3 regions of the Paraburkholderia youngii genome follow, and region 3 is predicted to be linked to each of the others. Evidence: riboswitches for the same ligand, from Rfam matches in the RefSeq annotation. Region 3 holds a riboswitch; each other region holds the start of a gene.
What was found. Region 3 has a riboswitch for cobalamin ahead of cobW (cobalamin biosynthesis protein CobW). Riboswitches for the same ligand answer to the same signal wherever they lie in the genome.

Region 1 (6,259 bases), 4.5 Mb from region 3:
GGCGTCGCGCGTCTAGATCCCGCTTCTGATCCCTGTAAAACTGCTTTCGAACCTGAACTGCCCATAACTACACGATGCTCATTCACCCGAATTTCGACCCTGTCGCCATCCATCTGGGGCCGCTCGCCGTGCGCTGGTATGGCTTGATGTACCTCGTCGCGTTCGTCGCGGCGATCGTGGTCGCCCGGCTGCGGCTGCGGCTGCCGTACGTCGCCGCGCAAGGCTGGACCGCGAAGGACATCGACGACATGCTGTTCTTCGGCGTGCTGGGCACGATCCTCGGCGGCCGGCTCGGCTATGTGTTGTTCTACAAGGCCAGCTTCTATTTCGCGCATCCGCTCGACATCTTCAAGGTGTGGGAAGGCGGTATGTCGTTTCACGGCGGCTTTCTCGGCGTCACCATTGCGATGATGCTGTTCGCGTATCAGCGCAAGCGCTCGTGGCTGCAGGTCACCGACTTCGTCGCGCCGATGGTGCCCACGGGCCTCGCGGCGGGGCGGCTCGGCAACTTCATCAACGGCGAGCTGTGGGGCCGCGTGACCGATCCGGCCGCGCCGTGGGCGATGCTGTTCCCCGGCGCCGCGCCCGACGACGCCAGCTGGCTCGCCGCGCATCCGCAATTGGCCGCGCAATGGCATCTGAACGAAGTGTTTGCGCAATATCACATGCTGCCGCGGCATCCGTCGGAGCTGTACGAGATCGCGCTCGAAGGCGTGGCGCTGTTTTTCGTGCTGATTTTCTTCTCGCGCAAGCCGAAGCCGCTCGGCGCGATCTCCGCAATGTTCCTGATCGGCTACGGCCTCGCGCGCTTCACGGTCGAATTCGCGCGCGAGCCGGACGATTTCCTCGGCCTGCTCGCGATGGGGCTGTCGATGGGTCAATGGCTGTCGTTGCCAATGATCCTCGCGGGCATCGGCCTGATGGTGTGGGCGTATCGCCGTGGGCGCCGCGAGCCGGCGCAGGCGGTTGGCGCGAACTGAGCCGCGCCCGGCCAGCGTAGCGAACGCTGCATGAAAAAACGCCACGGCATCGATGGATGCCGTGGCGTTTCTCTTTGAAGCGCCGGCGTTCGCGCGTGCGCGTCACTTCATCTGCACCGACCCCGACACGTTGACCGTCACCGTCGAGGTGCCGCCTTCGAGCGGCATCGGCGCGCTCTTCGCGTCGGCGCCCATCGCGCGTGCGCTCATCATCATCATCGGACGCGGCATCACGCCGCTGTGATTCACGTTGACCTCGCGGATCGAATAGCCGCTAAAGCCGAACGCCTGCGACGATGCCGCGGCCTGCTCGCGAAACGATTTGATCGCCTCGCCGCTGAGCCGCTGTTCGGCGGCGCGCTGCGCTTCCGGCGACAGCGAGAAACGCACGTTACCTACCTGCATGATCGATGCCATCTGTCCGGCGAGCTTCGATGCCGCGGCGAAGTCGCGCGATTCGAGCACGACTTCCGTGCGGCCGCGCCACGCCGAGATGCGTCCGTCGCGGTCCGTTGACGGGAAGATCGAGAACGCACCCGAGCGCGCGGTTACGCCGGCCACGCCGCGCGCCTTCTGCAATGCCGCGTCGGCGCGTTGGTTCAGCGTCGACGTCAACGCCGACGGCTCGCTCGCTTCCTGCTCGTAAAACAGCGTGATTTCGACTTCGTCCTGCGGGACTTCCGCGCTCGCCTGCGCATTCAGCGACAGCACGCCCGAGGGCTGCGGCATCATGGTCTGCGCGCGAGCGGGCGCCGGGTTCAGCGCGAGCGCCACAGGCGCGCCAAAGGCGAGCGCGAGTGCGAGGGCCCGTGCGGTTTTTGTCGTCATGGCTGGAATCCTTGTTTGAACAGGTTGTGCACGTTCGACGCGTGCGCCGCGTGATGACGCGATGGTGGCGCGCGGTTTGACGGATGCGCTGGCGAATGGATCGGGATGCCGTCGAACGGTTGGTTCGAACTCGCGCTTTCGTCGAGCGATTAGGCGCGTCTTACTGGCGCTTGGTTCCCCAATTAGTACTTCGCCGCCGCATCGGAAATGATGGCCCGGACGCGATCAGGACACGTGCCGCGTCGCGCATTTGCCCTTAAACCAGCTGTTTAGTGATGAAGCGCCATTCGGCGTCGGTCACCGGAGTGATCGACAGACGGTTGCCTTTGGCGAGCACGCGCATGTCCTGCAATTCGGCATGCTCGCGCAGCGCGGCCAGCGGAATCAGTGGGATTTTCTTCTTGAACACGACGTCGACGAGCATCCAGCGCGGCGTTTCCCGCGACGATTTCGCGTCGTAGTACGGACTCTTTTTATCGAACTGCGTCGGGTCCGGATACGCGGTCGACGAGACTTCCGCGATGCCCGCGATGCCGGGTTCCGGACAGCTCGAATGATAGAAGAGCACGCCGTCGCCGACCTGCATCACGTCGCGCATGAAGTTGCGCGCCTGATAATTGCGCACGCCGGTCCACGGCAAGGTGCGATGCGGTGCGTTGGCGAGGTCGTCGATGCTTGCTTCGTCCGGTTCGGACTTCATCAGCCAGTAGCGCATGAATCGGAGTGAGCGTGTGAGATTGAACGAGGCGCCAACAACAGGCGCGCGCGGAAAAGCACCTGAAACAGGCACACAAAAAGAAAAAACGACGACCAAAGAAAAACGGCATCGAACCGAAGTCCGATGCCGTTCCAGATAAGGTCCCCGCCTTAGCCGCTAGGCCGGCATCCTGAACCGAGGGTTCAGAATTGGTCGCAGTTAGCAACACTTCGGGTACATCAGACAGAGTGACGCGCACACCCGTGCTACAAATTTCCGCAACCGTGCACATGGCATTGGTTCAAGGAATATATGACCTTGGCGAACCAGGCAGGGAAGCTAAACCGATGAAGCTACAACACATACCGTTGAACATGTGACCGGTTCGAAACCGGCCCGCTATTGAGTCAACTACTGCTTACTGCATGCTGTACTGCTCAATCACAGTACCTAGCTGTTCGTTCATTTGCTGCATTGTACGCCGGATTTCTTCAGCAGGAAATGCTTCTCCGTGTCGCACGCTGCTTTGCAGCTTAAGCAGTTCCGATGCCAGCGACAGCGCCGCCATCACCGCGATGCGATCGGTGCCGCGCACGTTGCTGCCGCTGCGGATTTTCTTCATCTCCGCGTCGACGCGCGCGACCGCCTCGAGCAGCGCGCCTTCCGTTTCGGGCGAACAGGCGAGACGGTAGGGTACTTCGAGAATCGATACTTCGATCTGCTTGGTGGTCATGCGCTTTCTCCGTGTCGGCTCACGTCGCCTTCCGCTTCCTCGTGTTCGGGCTGGGCGGACTCGAGCAGATCGAGCTGGTTATCCGGTTCGCTGCTTGCGCGTGCGCGCGGCAATTTTTCGAGAATCGCATTCAGGCGCACCTGAGCGTCGTCGATCTTGGCGGACAGCGCGTCGCGTTCCGCTTGCAGTGCATCGCGCTCGGCACGCAATTGCGCGAGTTCGGTGTGCGTGGCTTGTACTTCGGCACGCGTTTGCGCGAGTTGCTCTTCGAGCGCGATCCGCGCTTCGTTGTGGCGCTTGCTGATCGCAATCAGCTTGCCGATGTTCTGGGAGAGTGATTCGAGTTCGGTGAGCATGTGCTGCGTCCTCTAAAGACATCGCATTTTAGCGCGGAATATTACAGGTTCCGACAATTGTCTCGTTTCGAGACGTAACAGCATCGCTTCATGCAGGTTCGTTGCGAGTCGTGTCGTCGACCATAAGATCAAAGACCGGCAATCCATCGGACAATAACCTGCATTCGACAGAACGGATCGCGCTCCGGTTGGCCTTTCTTGACGCCCCGCGAAGCCGCTCCTACACTTCCCGCACTCTGGTGCCCGCGCGCGCTTTTCGGCGCGCGCAGTTAAACGGGAAGCAGGGCGCGCGCGGTGCCAAACCGGATGCGCGAACCTGCGCTGCCCCCGCAACGGTAAACGACCGCATGTGATGTGCTCATGCAGGTCGGTCCTTGTCGCACGGTTGGAAGTTCAATCTGCGAGTGTGCCACTGCGCGTCACGCGTGGGAAGGCGGGATCGATGTGTCGTAGCCCGGATACCGGCCAGAAAAGAGGGACGTCCCCCGCGAAAACGTTAAACATGGGGGGACGCCTCGTGACGCGTCGGCCTGCGGGGAAGCAGGCCGTGCATGCTATCCACAGGAATGTCATCCCATGTTGTCCCCCATCGCCCGCGCGACGCTGCTCGCGTTCGCGAGCCTGCCGCTCGTCGCGCATGCGCAAAGCGCCGAGCCTGTGCCTTCATCGTCCGCTGCGGATGCAAGCACCGCGAACGCCCCAAACGTTGCGGATGCGGCCAATCCCGCTTCCGCCGATGCATCGGGCAACGTGCTCTCGCCGATCGTCGTGACCGCACAACGCGGAGCGCAAGCGTTGCGCGACGCGATCCCGCAGACCACGCAGTTCGATCAGCAGGACATCGCCGACACGACCGCGACCGATCTGCCCGGCCTGCTGCGACTCGCACCCGGCGCGCAAATCTCGCGCACGGGTGGCCCCGGTTCGACCACGAGCCTCTTTCTGCGCGGCGCGTCGTCGACACAATCGCTGCTGCTGATCGACGGCGTGCGCGTCGATTCGGTGAGTCTCGGCTCCTCTCAGCTCGCACAGATTCCGCTCGACCAGGTCGATCACGTCGAAGTCGTGAACGGCAACGTGTCGGCGCTGTACGGCTCGGGCGCGATCGGCGGTGTCGTGCAGGTGTTCACGAAAGACGGCGGCGATCATCCGCCGCGCTTCAATTTTTCGCTCGGCTACGGCAGCTATCACACGCAGACGCAAACGGCCGGCGTGAACGGCGCGCTCGATCAGGACGGTCGCACGACCTTCAACATCTCGCTCGCGCGCACGAAGAACGACGGCTTTTCGTCGCTCGATCCGCTCGAGGCGCCGGGCGCGAATCCGAACGCGAACGGCAATCTGAACGAGAGCATCAGCGCGTCGCTGCGCCACAAGTTCACCGACAAGTGGGATGCGGGTGTCAGCTACTTCCAGTCGAACAACAACAACAGCTACGACAATGCGTACGGCGTGCCAACCGATCTGAACAACCTCTATAGCAAGGTGCGTCAGGTGTCGGTGTTTGCGAACGGCAAGCTGACCGACTGGTGGACCACCCACTTCACGCTCGCCGAGGGCGACGACCGCAGCGTATCGAACACCAATGGCATCTACAACGACCGTTTCGATACCGACAATCGCCAGTACACGTGGCAGAACGATTTCGCGCTCGCCGCGAACCAGAAGCTGCAATTCGGCTACGAACATCTCGACCAGACTCTCGACTCCGACACGTTCGCCGCGCCCGACCGTCACGTCGATTCGGTCTTCGCCGGCTACAGCGCACGCTTCGGCCGCAACCAGATTCAGGCCAACGTACGCCGCGACCAGTACTCCGATTTCGGCGGAGCGAACAGTTACTATCTCGGCTACGGTTTCGACATCACGTCGCGCTGGAAGGTAACCGCAAGCTATTCCGATGCGTTCCGCGCGCCGAGCTTCGACGATCTGTACTATCCGATCAGCGGCAACCCGTCGATCCAGCCGGAGCGCAGTCACTCGGTCGAAGCCGGTTTGCAGTACGCGACCGACGCGCTCGGCGTGATGCGTCTGAACGCATTCCAGACGCGCTATACGAATCTGATCGACTACGTGCAGACGATCCCCGGCATCTATCTCGCGGAGAACGTCGGCCATGCGAAGGTGCAGGGACTCGAAGGATCGTGGAGCGGTCATGTCGGCAAGACCGACGTACGCGCGACATTGACGCTGCAGAACCCGGTCGATCTCGACAGCGGTACCGACCTCGTGCGACGCGCGCGACGCTTCGGGTCGTTCGCGGCGAATCGCAGCATCGGTGGATGGCGGGTTGGGGGCGAGTGGATCGTCAGCGGTCCGCGTCCAGACAGCACCGGCAAGCTCGGCGGTTATGGCATCGTGAATCTATCGGCGCGCTACAACATCACGAAGGCGTGGTACGTCAGCGCGCAAATCGACAATCTGTTCAACAAGGACTATGAGACGGCCTACTCGTATAACTCGCCGCGACGCGGTGCGTATGTCACGCTCGGCTGGCGGCAGCAGTGACGCGCGCGCCGGGTTGGCCGCATGCGTGAGCGCACGCGGATGAGTCGCGCGTCCGGTTCGCTGTCCGCCGCGATGGCAACGCCGCGCCCGATGAACGCGAAACGCGCGGCCGCGATCTGGCTCGGACTCGCGCTCGCCGCCGTCGCGCTGCTCGGCG
Region 2 (6,259 bases), 1.9 Mb from region 3:
GCGCGTATGGGCATGAAGCGTGCTATTGAGGGTGGCTCGCTGCGAGCTTTTTTCAGCAGCACTCTGGAAGCTTCACGCACAACATGAAAACCTATCGACTCTCCGCTATCGCGCTTACCGCGGCATCGCTCGTTGCGCTGCTGCCGGTCGGCGCATCCGCCGACGATAGCCCCAGACCTTGCGGCGCGCTGAAACGGATCGTCGCCGCGGCGCCCGACGGCTTCACCTCGCTGACGCCCGACGACGGCAAAGGCGTCGCGCAACCCTATGGCGACGACGCGCAATGTTCAGCCGCGCATCGTAGTTTCCAGTGCACGTGGACGCCGCATCAGGCGGCGGGCTCGAACGCGGATGCGTTGGAAGCGGTCGCGGCCGACATCGCGTCGTGCCTGCCCGATGCAACGCACGATCAGAATTCGCCGGGACGTCAGCACTTTTATCTCGGCGCGAAGGATCGACGCACCGAAATCACGCTGACTCCCGAGGGGGTGAACCAATTGCGGCTCGTGGTGTCGGGCAGGTAAGCGGCGGTTCCGTTCAGGCGGTGGCAGACGGCCACCATGACCAGCCGCGTCGCGAGTGGTGCAATTCGACGACCGACAGCGGCGTGATCTCGATGCGACAGAACACGGTTGGCGATGCGCCGAGGGCATGCACGATTGCCGCTCGCAGAAGCGTTGCGTGGGTGATCGCGACGATGGTTCGACCGTGTGCAGAGGCCGCGAAGCCTGCTTCGTTGACCGCGTTGCATGAGCGTACGTCTGCCTGTTGCGCGTCGAGCCACTCTCCGACCCGCCGCGCGAGTCGATCGAACGATTCACCCCCGGGCGGTGCTGCGTCGGGCTCGCGCGTCCAGGCGGCGAGTTCGCGGGGGGCTTCGTCGGCAATCTCCGCGAGGCGCTGGCCGCGCCATTTGCCATAGTCGATATCCGCCAATGCGTCGGCAGGCGTGGCGCTCAGACCGAGCGCGGCGACCGTTTCGCGGGCGCTGGCGGCGGGGCTGGTGAATACGGTGGCGTCGGCGGGAAGCGCGAGACGGGCGCGCGCCGCTTCGGCTTCGGCGCGGCCGCGCGCGTCGAGCGGATCGTCGGCGGGGAAGCGGCCCGCGCGCTGCGCGGCCGTTGCCGCATGGCTCACCAGTAATAGTCGCGTATCCATTCTTTGCGTTGGCGCCTCATTCGCACTTGCCTGCGTGGCTTGACGGGCTCGCGGCGTGCGTTGCGCGTTGCGGCGCAGCCCTCGCCGTCGCGGAAGCCGCAGTTTAGCGCGTAGAATACCGACAATGCGAAGCACGGAAGCCGGTGAGAGCCCGGCGCGGTCGCGCCACTGTAATCGGCCTTGCAATCCACAAGAGCCGAAAGCCAGACCTGAGCTTCGCACCATTCCTCTGCAATCGACTATCGGGGCGCGTTACCCCAGGAGATGTCCATCATGACCGAAGCTGTTTTCGATCGCGCCGCGCAACCGGCGGCCCAGCCCACTCCCATTCCCTTGCGTGAACTGCTGCCGTGGGTCGTATTCGGCGGCTTGCTGCTGTTGCTCGCGCTTTACTTCGTTGGTGCGGAACAGGGTGCGACGTCGCTCGTGCCCGGCATGTACGTGCATGAGTTCGTGCACGACGGCCGCCATCTGCTTGGCTTTCCCTGCCACTAACGGAGTTCGACATGGTAGGTAAATTGTTGGTGCGCGGGATGCTCGCGGGCATCGTCGCGGGCTTGCTCACGTTCGCGTTCGCGCGAATCGTCGGCGAACCACAGGTCGATCAGGCGATTTCATTCGAAGAGAAAGCGGCCGCGGCGCGCGGCGAGGCGCCCGAGCCCGAAATCGTGAGCCGTGAGACGCAGGCTGGCCTCGGCCTGCTGACTGGCGTGGTCACGTATGGCGCGGCATTCGGCGGTCTGTTCTCGCTGGTGTTTGCCTATGCGTATGGACGCGCGGGTTCGTTGAGCGTGCGCGCGCTGTCTGCGTGGCTCGCGCTTGGCGCGTTCATCGCCATCGTGGTCGTGCCGAATATCAAGTATCCGGCCAATCCGCCGTCGGTCGGTGATCCGGACACGATCGGCGCGCGCACGGGCCTGTTCTTTCTGATGATCGCGATTTCGCTCGCAACGATGGTGTTTTCGCTGAAGGTGCGGCGCCGCGCGGCGGCGAAGCTGGGTGCATGGAACGGCTCGATCGTCGCGGGGCTCGTATTCGTCGCGATCATCGCGGCCGTACAACTGTCGATGCCGGTCATCAATGAAGTGCCGGCCACGTTCCCGGCCGTGCTGCTGTGGAAGTTCCGCGTCGCGGCGATCGGCATGCAGGTGGTCATGTGGACGACGATCGGGCTGTTGTTCGGCGCGATGGTCGAGCGCAGTGCTTTTATGCGTACGAATGCGCGGGTGACGATGAAGTCCGCTTGAATAAGACGGTGACGCGTGGCCGCGCAAGCGGCGACGCTTCGCGCGCAACGCGCGAGAATGGTTTTGGATCAAGTACTTGGCGCGGTTGTGGAGCGGTTATCCACAGCCTTGCGAACATTTTCTGTGGAAAAGCTGCTTAACGGCTTTTCGCAACTCCACTCGACGCGGCGCCTAGGGAAATCCAATTGGACGCCTAACTAATTCATGTTGTACGCGGCACTGCTCAATTTTTAAGCTCTTCAACTTTTTAAAATAATTTGTGAGAAGGGTATTGACGCGGCGCGGACCGCTCTCCATAATCTCGCTTCTCTGCTGCAGACGCAGCGACGCAAACGAAGCAGTGCCGGGTGGTGGTGGTTCAGGCGCTGCGGGTTGGGCGGATCGATCTTTAAAAACTAACAGCCGATAAGTGTGGGCGCTTGATGCGGAATGCGGCGGCGGATCCGTATGGATCTGCTGCAAGGCAAAAGTATCAGAAGCCTCACACAGTATTAGAGGAAGGTTTATCTGTCGAAAGACGGATTGATCATCGTCAGTACGTTGAGTGAGCGACCGGTTCATAAGCAGGAAACTGCGGAACCGAAAACAGTAACAGGTTTGAACTGAAGAGTTTGATCCTGGCTCAGATTGAACGCTGGCGGCATGCCTTACACATGCAAGTCGAACGGCAGCACGGACTTCGGTCTGGTGGCGAGTGGCGAACGGGTGAGTAATACATCGGAACGTGTCCTGGAGTGGGGGATAGCCCGGCGAAAGCCGGATTAATACCGCATACGCTCTGTGGAGGAAAGCGGGGGATCGCAAGACCTCGCGCTCAAGGGGCGGCCGATGGCAGATTAGGTAGTTGGTGGGGTAAAGGCCTACCAAGCCGACGATCTGTAGCTGGTCTGAGAGGACGACCAGCCACACTGGGACTGAGACACGGCCCAGACTCCTACGGGAGGCAGCAGTGGGGAATTTTGGACAATGGGCGCAAGCCTGATCCAGCAATGCCGCGTGTGTGAAGAAGGCCTTCGGGTTGTAAAGCACTTTTGTCCGGAAAGAAAACCTCGTGGCTAATATCCGTGAGGGATGACGGTACCGGAAGAATAAGCACCGGCTAACTACGTGCCAGCAGCCGCGGTAATACGTAGGGTGCGAGCGTTAATCGGAATTACTGGGCGTAAAGCGTGCGCAGGCGGTGCTGTAAGACCGATGTGAAATCCCCGGGCTTAACCTGGGAACTGCATTGGTGACTGCAGCGCTGGAGTATGGCAGAGGGGGGTGGAATTCCACGTGTAGCAGTGAAATGCGTAGAGATGTGGAGGAACACCGATGGCGAAGGCAGCCCCCTGGGCCAATACTGACGCTCATGCACGAAAGCGTGGGGAGCAAACAGGATTAGATACCCTGGTAGTCCACGCCCTAAACGATGTCAACTGGTTGTCGGGCCTTCATTGGCTTGGTAACGTAGCTAACGCGTGAAGTTGACCGCCTGGGGAGTACGGTCGCAAGATTAAAACTCAAAGGAATTGACGGGGACCCGCACAAGCGGTGGATGATGTGGATTAATTCGATGCAACGCGAAAAACCTTACCTACCCTTGACATGGATGGAATCCTGCTGAGAGGCGGGAGTGCCCGAAAGGGAGCCATCACACAGGTGCTGCATGGCTGTCGTCAGCTCGTGTCGTGAGATGTTGGGTTAAGTCCCGCAACGAGCGCAACCCTTGTCCCTAGTTGCTACGCAAGAGCACTCGGGGAGACTGCCGGTGACAAACCGGAGGAAGGTGGGGATGACGTCAAGTCCTCATGGCCCTTATGGGTAGGGCTTCACACGTCATACAATGGTCGGAACAGAGGGTTGCCAAGCCGCGAGGTGGAGCCAATCCCAGAAAACCGATCGTAGTCCGGATCGCACTCTGCAACTCGAGTGCGTGAAGCTGGAATCGCTAGTAATCGCGGATCAGCATGCCGCGGTGAATACGTTCCCGGGTCTTGTACACACCGCCCGTCACACCATGGGAGTGGGTTTTACCAGAAGTGGCTAGTCTAACCGCAAGGAGGACGGTCACCACGGTAGGATTCATGACTGGGGTGAAGTCGTAACAAGGTAGCCGTATCGGAAGGTGCGGCTGGATCACCTCCTTTCCAGAGCTTGCATTGCTGCGCAAGCGCTCACGCTTATCGGCTGTGGTTTAGAGAAGCAACGCAGACAGACTCAGGGGTCTGTAGCTCAGTCGGTTAGAGCACCGTCTTGATAAGGCGGGGGGGTCGATGGTTCGAATCCATCCAGACCCACCATCTTTGTCTGTGGTGCTGACTGGGACACCCTTGAGTAGGGTATGACCGGGGGATTAGCTCAGCTGGGAGAGCACCTGCTTTGCAAGCAGGGGGTCGTCGGTTCGATCCCGTCATCCTCCACCAATCCTCAATGCGCAGGGTTCTGCATGAAGGCAGAGCGTTGCGCATTGGCGATTGAGCCAGTCAGCGCGGTATGAGGCACAGGCTTTATATCGGCTGTCGTTCTTTAACAATCAGGAAGAAGTAGTAAAGAGATTCACGAAAGCGTACCTGGAGATGGGTGCGTGAGTAGGTGAATCAGGGTTGTGATTGTATCGATGTATTTTAAAGGTGATCGAGAGATCGCTTTGGAATACGGCGCAACACGAATACTCAACCTGTAGCGTGTGTGAAAAACGCTGCCTTCCCAGTGAAGGTGGTGAGAGACACACCCGTTATAGGGTCAAGCGAACAAGTGCATGTGGTGGATGCCTTGGCGATCACAGGCGATGAAGGACGCGGTAGCCTGCGAAAAAGCTCCGGGGAGCTGGCAAACGAGCTTTGATCCGGAGATGTCCGAATGGGGAAACCCACTCCTAATGGAGTATCCGTAGCTGAATCCATAGGCTACGTGAAGCGAACGCGGTGAACTGAAACATCTAAGTAACCGCAGGAAAAAGAAATCAACCGAGATTCCCAAAGTAGTGGCGAGCGAAATGGGATCAGCCTGTACTCTTTATTCTCATTGTTAGTCGAACGCTCTGGAAAGTGCGGCCATAGCAGGTGATAGCCCTGTAGACGAAAACAGCGGGAAAGAACTGGGTGTACGAGAAGTAGGGCGGGACACGTGAAATCCTGTCTGAAGATGGGGGGACCATCCTCCAAGGCTAAATACTCGTGATCGACCGATAGTGAACCAGTACCGTGAGGGAAAGGCGAAAAGAACCCCGGGAGGGGAGTGAAACAGATCCTGAAACCGCATGCATACAAACAGTCGGAGCCTCGTAAGGGGTGACGGCGTACCTTTTGTATAATGGGTCAGCGACTTACATTCAGTGGCGAGCTTAACCGATTAGGGCAGGCGTAGCGAAAGCGAGTCCGAACAGGGCGTCCAGTCGCTGGGTGTAGACCCGAAACCAGGTGATCTATCCATGGCGGGTTGAAGGCACGGTAACACGTGCTGGAGGACCGAACCCACTAACGTTGAAAAGTTAGGGGATGAGCTGTGGATAGGGGTGAAAGGCTAAACAAACTCGAAATAGCTGGTTCTCTCCGAAAACTATTTAGGTAGTGCCTCGTGTCTCTCCTTCGGGGGTAGAGCACTGTCATGGTTGTGGGGTCCATTGCGGATTACTACGCCATAGCAAACTCCGAATACCGAAGAGTGCAATCACGGGAGACAGACATCGGGTGCTAACGTCCGGTGTCAAGAGGAAACAACCCAGACCGCCAGCTAAGGTCCCCAAATATGGCTAAGTGGGAAACGAAGTGGGAAGGCTAAAACAGTCAGGAGGTTGGCTTAGAAGCAGCCACCCTTTAAAGAAAGCGTAATAGCTCACTGATCGAGTCGTCCTGCGCGGAAGATGTAACGGG
Region 3 (6,259 bases):
GGGTCCATGCCGCGGGCGATCAACGCATCGCGTTCGCGCTGCACGCGCGCGCGAATCGGATTCAGCTCCGCGGGCTCGTCGAGTTCGGCAACGGCTTGTACGGCCGCATCGAACAGATGCATCACGTTGGCGAACGCATCGCGAAAGAAGCCGGATACGCGCAGCGTGACGTCGATACGCGGCCGGTCGAACGCTTCGATCGGCATGATCTCGAAGTCCGTCACGCGATGACTGCCCGGTGCCCACTTCGGCCGCACGCCGAGCAGCGCGAGCGCCTGGGCGATATCGTCGCCGCCGGTGCGCATCGTCGCGGTGCCCCAGACCGACAGGCCGATCGCGCGCGGATAATCGCCATGCTCCTGCAGATGCCGCTCGATCAGTTGCTGTGCCGATTTCAGGCCGAGTGCCCACGCGGCTTGGGTCGGCACCGCGCGCGTGTCGACCGAATAGAAGTTGCGGCCGGTGGGCAATACGTCGGGCCGACCGCGCGAAGGCGAGCCGCTCGGACCTGGCGGCACGAAACGTCCTTCGAGGCCGCGCTTGAGCTGCGTCATTTCCTGCGGACCGCAGGCGTCGAGGCGCGGCAGCACGTCGTCGCGCAGGCGCGCGATCACCTGTGCCGCTTGCGGCAGACTTTCGTCGCCTGCGGGGACGGCCCGCGAACGATCCGCGTCATCGCAATCGACACCGCAGACGCCGCGCAACAGCTCGCCCGCAAGCAACTCCAGCCGCTCGCGGGTATCGCCGCAATGTCGCCACGGTGCGTCGCTGATCCGCTGCAAAACTTCGGGACGCCGGCCGTCCCATGCGGCGGCCCAATCCACCCTCAACGGATCGAACAGATGATCGATGCGCAGATCGCGCGCCAGCGCGTCGACGAGCCCTGCCTTGCCGCCCTGTCCATCGCCGATGGGAAAGCGCCCGAGCGCGAGCAGCGTATCGCGCCGCTGCACGCCGCGCGGCGACTGCCCGAACGTATGCAGGCCATCGCGAATCTGCGCTTCCTTCAGCTCGCACAGCCACGCATCGACGCGCGTGAGCAGCGCGTCTTCATCGTCCTGTCCGTTCGGCGCCGCGAGACTCAGCTCTTCGTGCAGCCGATGCTCGACGATCGTCGTCAGAATCGTGCGACGCAAGAGCTTTGCGCGACGCGAATCGACCATCAATGCTTCGTAGTATTCGTCGACCTGGCGTTCGAGGTCTTGCAGCGGCCCGTAGCTTTCAGCGCGCGTAAGCGGCGGCATCAGATGATCGATGATCACCGCCTGCGCGCGCCGCTTCGCCTGGCTGCCCTCGCCCGGATCGTTGACGATGAACGGATACAGATGCGGCATCGGCCCGAGAATCAGATCGGGCCAGCACGCATCGCTCAGCGCGACGCTTTTGCCCGGCAGCCATTCCAGGTTGCCGTGCTTGCCGACGTGCACGACCGCGTCGATGCCGAACTGGTGGCGCAGCCAGAAGTAGAACGCGAGGTACGCATGCGGCGGTACGAGCTCGGCATCGTGATAGCTCGCATAGTCGCCTTGCTCGCGCGAACGCGAAGGCTGAATGCCGACGAACACCTGCCCGCAGCGCCAGCCCGCGATCATGAAACGGCCGCGCCGCAGCGTCGGGTCCTGGTCGGGCTTGCCCCAGCGCGCGTTCAACGCGTCGCGCACGCTCGCCGGCAACGCGTCGAAATGCGCGCGATAGTCGTCGAGTGCGAAGCTTTGCAGGGCCGGACGCAGATCGCGGACGACCGGATCGTTGGTCACGCCCTCGGTCAGCCTGTTCAACAACGCGTCGCCGCTGTCTGGCAATTCGCCGACACGATAGCCTTCATCGCGCAGCATCGACAGAATGCCGACCACCGATGCCGGCGTATCGAGTCCCACGCCATTGCCGATGCGCCCTTCGCTCATCGGATAGTTCGCGAGAATCAACGCGACTTTCTTGTCGGCGTTATCGAGCGAACGCAGACGGCACCAGCGCCGGCTCAGCTCGGCGAGAAAGCGCACCCGTTCGAGGTCGGGCTGATAACGAACCACGTCGACCTGCGTATGCGCACAGCGATACGCGAGCCCCTTGAAGCTGATCGCGCGCGTGATGATGCGCCCGTCCACTTCGGGCAGCGCGACGTGCATCGCGATATCGCGCGAATTGAGGCCGTGGTTGTCTTTCAGCCAATCGTCGCGATTGCCGCCGCTCAGGATCACCTGGAACACCGGCGCGTCGCCGGCGAGTGCGAGCGGCTCGGGGTCGTCGATCGCGGACGCGGCGAACGCGGTGGTGTTCAGCACCAGCGCGACGCCATGTTGCGCGCACAGCGACTGCACGACATCGCGGCTCATCGCATCCTTCAACGACGTGATCGCGAGAGGCAGCGGATTGAGCCCTTGCGCTTCGAGCGCATCGATCAGCGCATCGAACACCGCGGTATTGGCGGCCTGCAGATGCGCCTTGTAGAACAGGATCGCGACAACCGGCGCGTCCTGCCGCCAACGCGCCTGCCAGTCGGCAACGGTAGGCGTATCGCGCTCGGGGTGATACAGCGACGCGGCCGGCAATGCGCGCGGCGGCTCGGGCGCGCGCCCCCAACCGAGCGCGCGGTACGCGATGCAGCGCAAAAACGCCTCGGCGTTCTGCGGACCGCCCTCGCGCAGATAGCGCCACAACTGCTGACACAACTCGGCGCTCGCGGTGCTGCGCGCGAGCAGGTTCGGGTCCTCCTGCAGATCGCCGGAAAACATCGCGAGCGTTTGCTGTTTGCGCTGCGCGAGCGCGACGACCTGCTCGATGCCGTACGGCCAATACGCTTCGCCGCCGAGATGATCGACGACGACCACGCGCGCATGCTGCAACACGTCGTCGAGATAGAAATCGACCGAGGCCGGCTGACGCAGATACGTGACGTTCGCGAGCCGCAGGCTCGGGAAGCCGTCATCGAGACGCGGCACCACGCTCGCGAGCAGCGACAGCGTGGTGTCGGCGGAACTGAGCACGACGATCTCGGCGGGCCGCTGATCGATGCGGATCACGCCCTGCGTATCGTCGACGAAACCGCCCGGCGTCGTGCGCAGCAAATGCATGCTGGTGCGCCCGTTATGCCGTCGCGTTCGACGTCGCGCCGAGCGCCGCGTCGAACGCCTGTTGCAGCGCGGGTTGATCGAGGTCTTCGCCGATCAGCACGAAGCGGCTCAGGGCGTCGTCGCCGCTTTCGCCCGCCTGCCAGCGCCGGTCGAAGTAGCTGTCGAAGCGCCGGCCAACGCCCTGGATCACGAGGCGCATCGCCGCGCCCGGCAGTGCCGCGAAGCCTTTGACACGGTAAATCGTGTGGCTTTCGACCAGCGTCTGCAACGCGGCGAGCGCCGCGTCGCGCGACGGCACCGATGCCTGCACGACGACCGAATCGAATTCGTCGTGATGATGATCGGGGTCGTCGGCGGAACCGTGGTGGTCGTGACGCAGATGGATCGTCTGTTCCGACGCCGCTTCGAGCCCCAGCAGCGTATGCAGGTCGAGCTGCCCCCGCTGCGCGCGCACGATCTTCACCTGCGGCGGAATCTCCGCGCGGATCGCGGCTTCCACTTCGTGCTGCCGCGCGTCGTCGATCAGATCGGTCTTGTTCAGAATCACCAGATCGGCGGCCGACAACTGGTCTTCGAACAGCTCGTGCAGCGGCGACTCGTGATCGAGATTCGGATCGGCCTTGCGCTGCGCATCGACGGCGACCGGGTTATCGGCGAACTGGCCGCTTGCGGCGGCGGGGCCATCCACCACCGTCACCACCGCGTCGACCGTGAAGCCGTTGCGGATCTGCGGCCAGTTGAACGCCTGCACGAGCGGCTTCGGCAATGCGAGCCCCGAGGTTTCGATCAGCACGTGATCGAGTTCGTCGCGCCGCTCCGCGAGCTTTTCCATCACCGGGAAAAACTCTTCCTGCACGGTGCAGCACAGACAACCGTTCGCGAGTTCATACAATTGCCCTTCGGTCTCGACGCCGTTTTCATCGCAACCGATGCCGCAGCCCTTGAGGATTTCGCCGTCGATGCCGAGTTCGCCGAACTCGTTGACGATCACCGCTATGCGCTTGCCGCCCGCATGCTGAAGGATGTGCCGCAGCAACGTAGTTTTGCCACTGCCGAGAAAGCCGGTAACGATCGTGACGGGAATCTTGCGCAATTGAGTTTGCATCGTGAGGTCCATCCCTTTGCGTTGCATCGGTCTGCCGCAAGTTCCGCGCATCGGTCGGCATCGGCTGGCGAATGGAGCGAATGAAGCACGCGCAACAGTACCAGCGATCACCAGACACGGGGACGAACGACGGCATTGCCGCGACAACGGAAATACAGAAAGCGGAACTGAGGTCATGAACGCGCCGCCGCATCCCCGCGGCGGTCGTTCTGCTTCTTCGGGCCGGTATCCGGGCTGGCGAAAGCGCCGCTTCCCCTTCCCGGACGAGTGGTTTCTCGTCCAGTGGTGATATGTCGACGCGACCTTGCGCGAGGACATCGAAGCCGGCACCGCGGCGCCCGGCTATCAAGCCGGAACCGCTTTTCGCTTACCGTTGCGGGGACAGCACAGGTTAGCCGCTCTAGCGCAGATGGCTCCCTGTTTCCCGTTTAACTGCATGCGCACGAACGCGCACGCGAGCACCCAAAGTGCGTGCGAGTGTAGGCCCCCGGGCATGCGCAGTCAAGGAACGCGGGGCGCCGGAAAGCGCCGCCGCGGCTTATCCGGCAAGGCGTCATGTGCTATCGTATGCGCGCGTTTGGTGCCCGCACATGCGCTCGCATGTGCAGTTAAACGGGAAACAGGCAGCGCGTCGCGCGTTCAACCTGTGCTGTCCCCGCAACGGTAAGCGACCTGCGGCGCGCGGTTCGATTCAGCTTCGATTCCGCTGTGCCGCGCATGCGTTTTTTGATGCCACTGTCCCCGCGAATCCGCAGATTCGCAAACCGGGACGGGAAGGCGAAGCGCGTGAGGCCGCCAGCCCGGATACCGGCCAGACGCGGAGGCGGCGCCGCATGCATGCGTGCATCGGGTTGCGCCGCCGGCCGCCGGAATCCGCGGGGAACGGATGTGAAGGCGTAGTAGCGCGGCATCGCGCGTGTCGTGGCGTTCTCACTGAAGAATCCGCCGCGAACCGCACGAGTGGCCGCGCCCGGATTCGCTGTACCGCATGACATCCATATTCACCGCCGCGCGCACCGTCGCACGCCGCCACTCCCCTCCCATCTCCGCATGGCATGCGCCATGCACGCCGCGATGACGCGCGCCTGGCTGATCGGCGCCGGTCCCGGCGACGTCGAACTGATGACGCTGAAGGCCACCCGTGCGCTCGCGCAGGCCGATGTCGTGCTGGTCGACGATCTGGTCAATCCCGACGTTCTGCAGTTCGCGGGCGCCAACGCGCAAGTCGTATACGTCGGCAAGCGCGGCGGCCATCCGTCGACTCCGCAAGCGGACATCGTCGCGCAAATGCTCGGGCATCTGCGCGCGGGACGCAGCGTGGCGCGGCTCAAAGGCGGCGATCCGTTCGTGTTCGGCCGCGGCGGCGAAGAATTGCAGGCGCTGCAGGCGGCTGGTGTTGAAGTCGACGTGATCAACGGCATCACGGCCGGCATCGCCGCGCCCGCGACGCTCGGCATCGCGGTCACGCATCGCGATTACGCGCAGGGCGTCGTGTTCGTCACCGGCCACGGCGCCGGCGGTGGCGAGCCGGACTGGGCCGCGCTCGCCGCGACGCAGATGACGCTCGTGATCTATATGGGCATGCGGCGGCTCGGCGAAATCGTCGGCGCGTTGCTCGCGGCCGGCATGTCCGCCGATACGCCCTGCGCGGCGATCGAATCGGCGACGCGGCCGGAGCAGCGTCACGTGCTCGCGCCGCTGCGCGAGTTTGCCGAGGCGGTCGTGCGCGCGGGGCTCGGCTCGCCGGCGATCGTCGTGATCGGCGGCGTGGCCTCGTTCGCTCTTGCGCGTGATGCGGCCAAACGCGACGGCCGAGTCGCTCACGAACAAGCTGCGAGCGCGATTAAAACGCTGAGCGTCGGCATAGGTTGCCGCTTGCACAGCGATGCGGCTGACATCGAAGCCGCCGTGCGCGCAGCACTCGGTTCGAATGCCTTCGAGCAGATCCACACCATTGCGACGATCGACGCCAAAGCCAACGAAGCAGGTCTGCTCGAATTCTGTTCGCGCCATCAACTACCGCTGCAACTGTTCAGCCGCGAGCAGATCGCCGCCGCACCGTTCGCGTCGCCGTCGGCGGCCG

Region 1: linked by a shared signal. The riboswitch ahead of G5S42_RS25705 (TonB-dependent receptor domain-containing protein) and the one ahead of cobW (cobalamin biosynthesis protein CobW) in region 3 are both predicted to bind cobalamin.
Region 2: linked by a shared signal. The riboswitch ahead of G5S42_RS13965 (CbtB domain-containing protein) and the one ahead of cobW (cobalamin biosynthesis protein CobW) in region 3 are both predicted to bind cobalamin.

Annotation. Positions count from the first base shown of each region.
Region 1 is NZ_JAALDK010000001.1:5,639,912-5,646,170, reverse strand. It holds gene G5S42_RS25740 (LysR family transcriptional regulator) at 1-16, shown strand, start outside; gene lgt (prolipoprotein diacylglyceryl transferase) at 75-980, shown strand; gene G5S42_RS25730 (SIMPL domain-containing protein) at 1,083-1,808, opposite strand; gene G5S42_RS25725 (EVE domain-containing protein) at 2,065-2,523, opposite strand; RNA gene ssrS (6S RNA) at 2,664-2,845, opposite strand; gene G5S42_RS25715 (cell division protein ZapA) at 2,924-3,238, opposite strand; gene G5S42_RS25710 (ATPase) at 3,235-3,594, opposite strand; cobalamin riboswitch at 3,815-4,078, shown strand; gene G5S42_RS25705 (TonB-dependent receptor domain-containing protein) at 4,171-6,102, shown strand; gene G5S42_RS25700 (FecCD family ABC transporter permease) at 6,142-6,259, shown strand, end outside.
Region 2 is NZ_JAALDK010000001.1:3,023,100-3,029,358, forward strand. It holds gene G5S42_RS13955 (hypothetical protein) at 84-524, shown strand; gene G5S42_RS13960 (histidine phosphatase family protein) at 538-1,158, opposite strand; cobalamin riboswitch at 1,246-1,380, shown strand; gene G5S42_RS13965 (CbtB domain-containing protein) at 1,432-1,653, shown strand; gene G5S42_RS13970 (CbtA family protein) at 1,665-2,405, shown strand; rRNA gene G5S42_RS13975 (16S ribosomal RNA) at 3,005-4,534, shown strand; tRNA gene G5S42_RS13980 (tRNA-Ile) at 4,609-4,687, shown strand; tRNA gene G5S42_RS13985 (tRNA-Ala) at 4,735-4,810, shown strand; rRNA gene G5S42_RS13990 (23S ribosomal RNA) at 5,128-6,259, shown strand, end outside.
Region 3 is NZ_JAALDK010000001.1:1,153,909-1,160,167, reverse strand. It holds gene cobN (cobaltochelatase subunit CobN) at 1-3,071, opposite strand, end outside; gene cobW (cobalamin biosynthesis protein CobW) at 3,085-4,176, opposite strand; cobalamin riboswitch at 4,380-4,657, opposite strand; cobalamin riboswitch at 4,738-5,006, shown strand; partial or broken gene cobA (uroporphyrinogen-III C-methyltransferase) at 5,251-5,976, shown strand; gene G5S42_RS45420 (cobalamin biosynthesis protein) at 6,019-6,259, shown strand, end outside.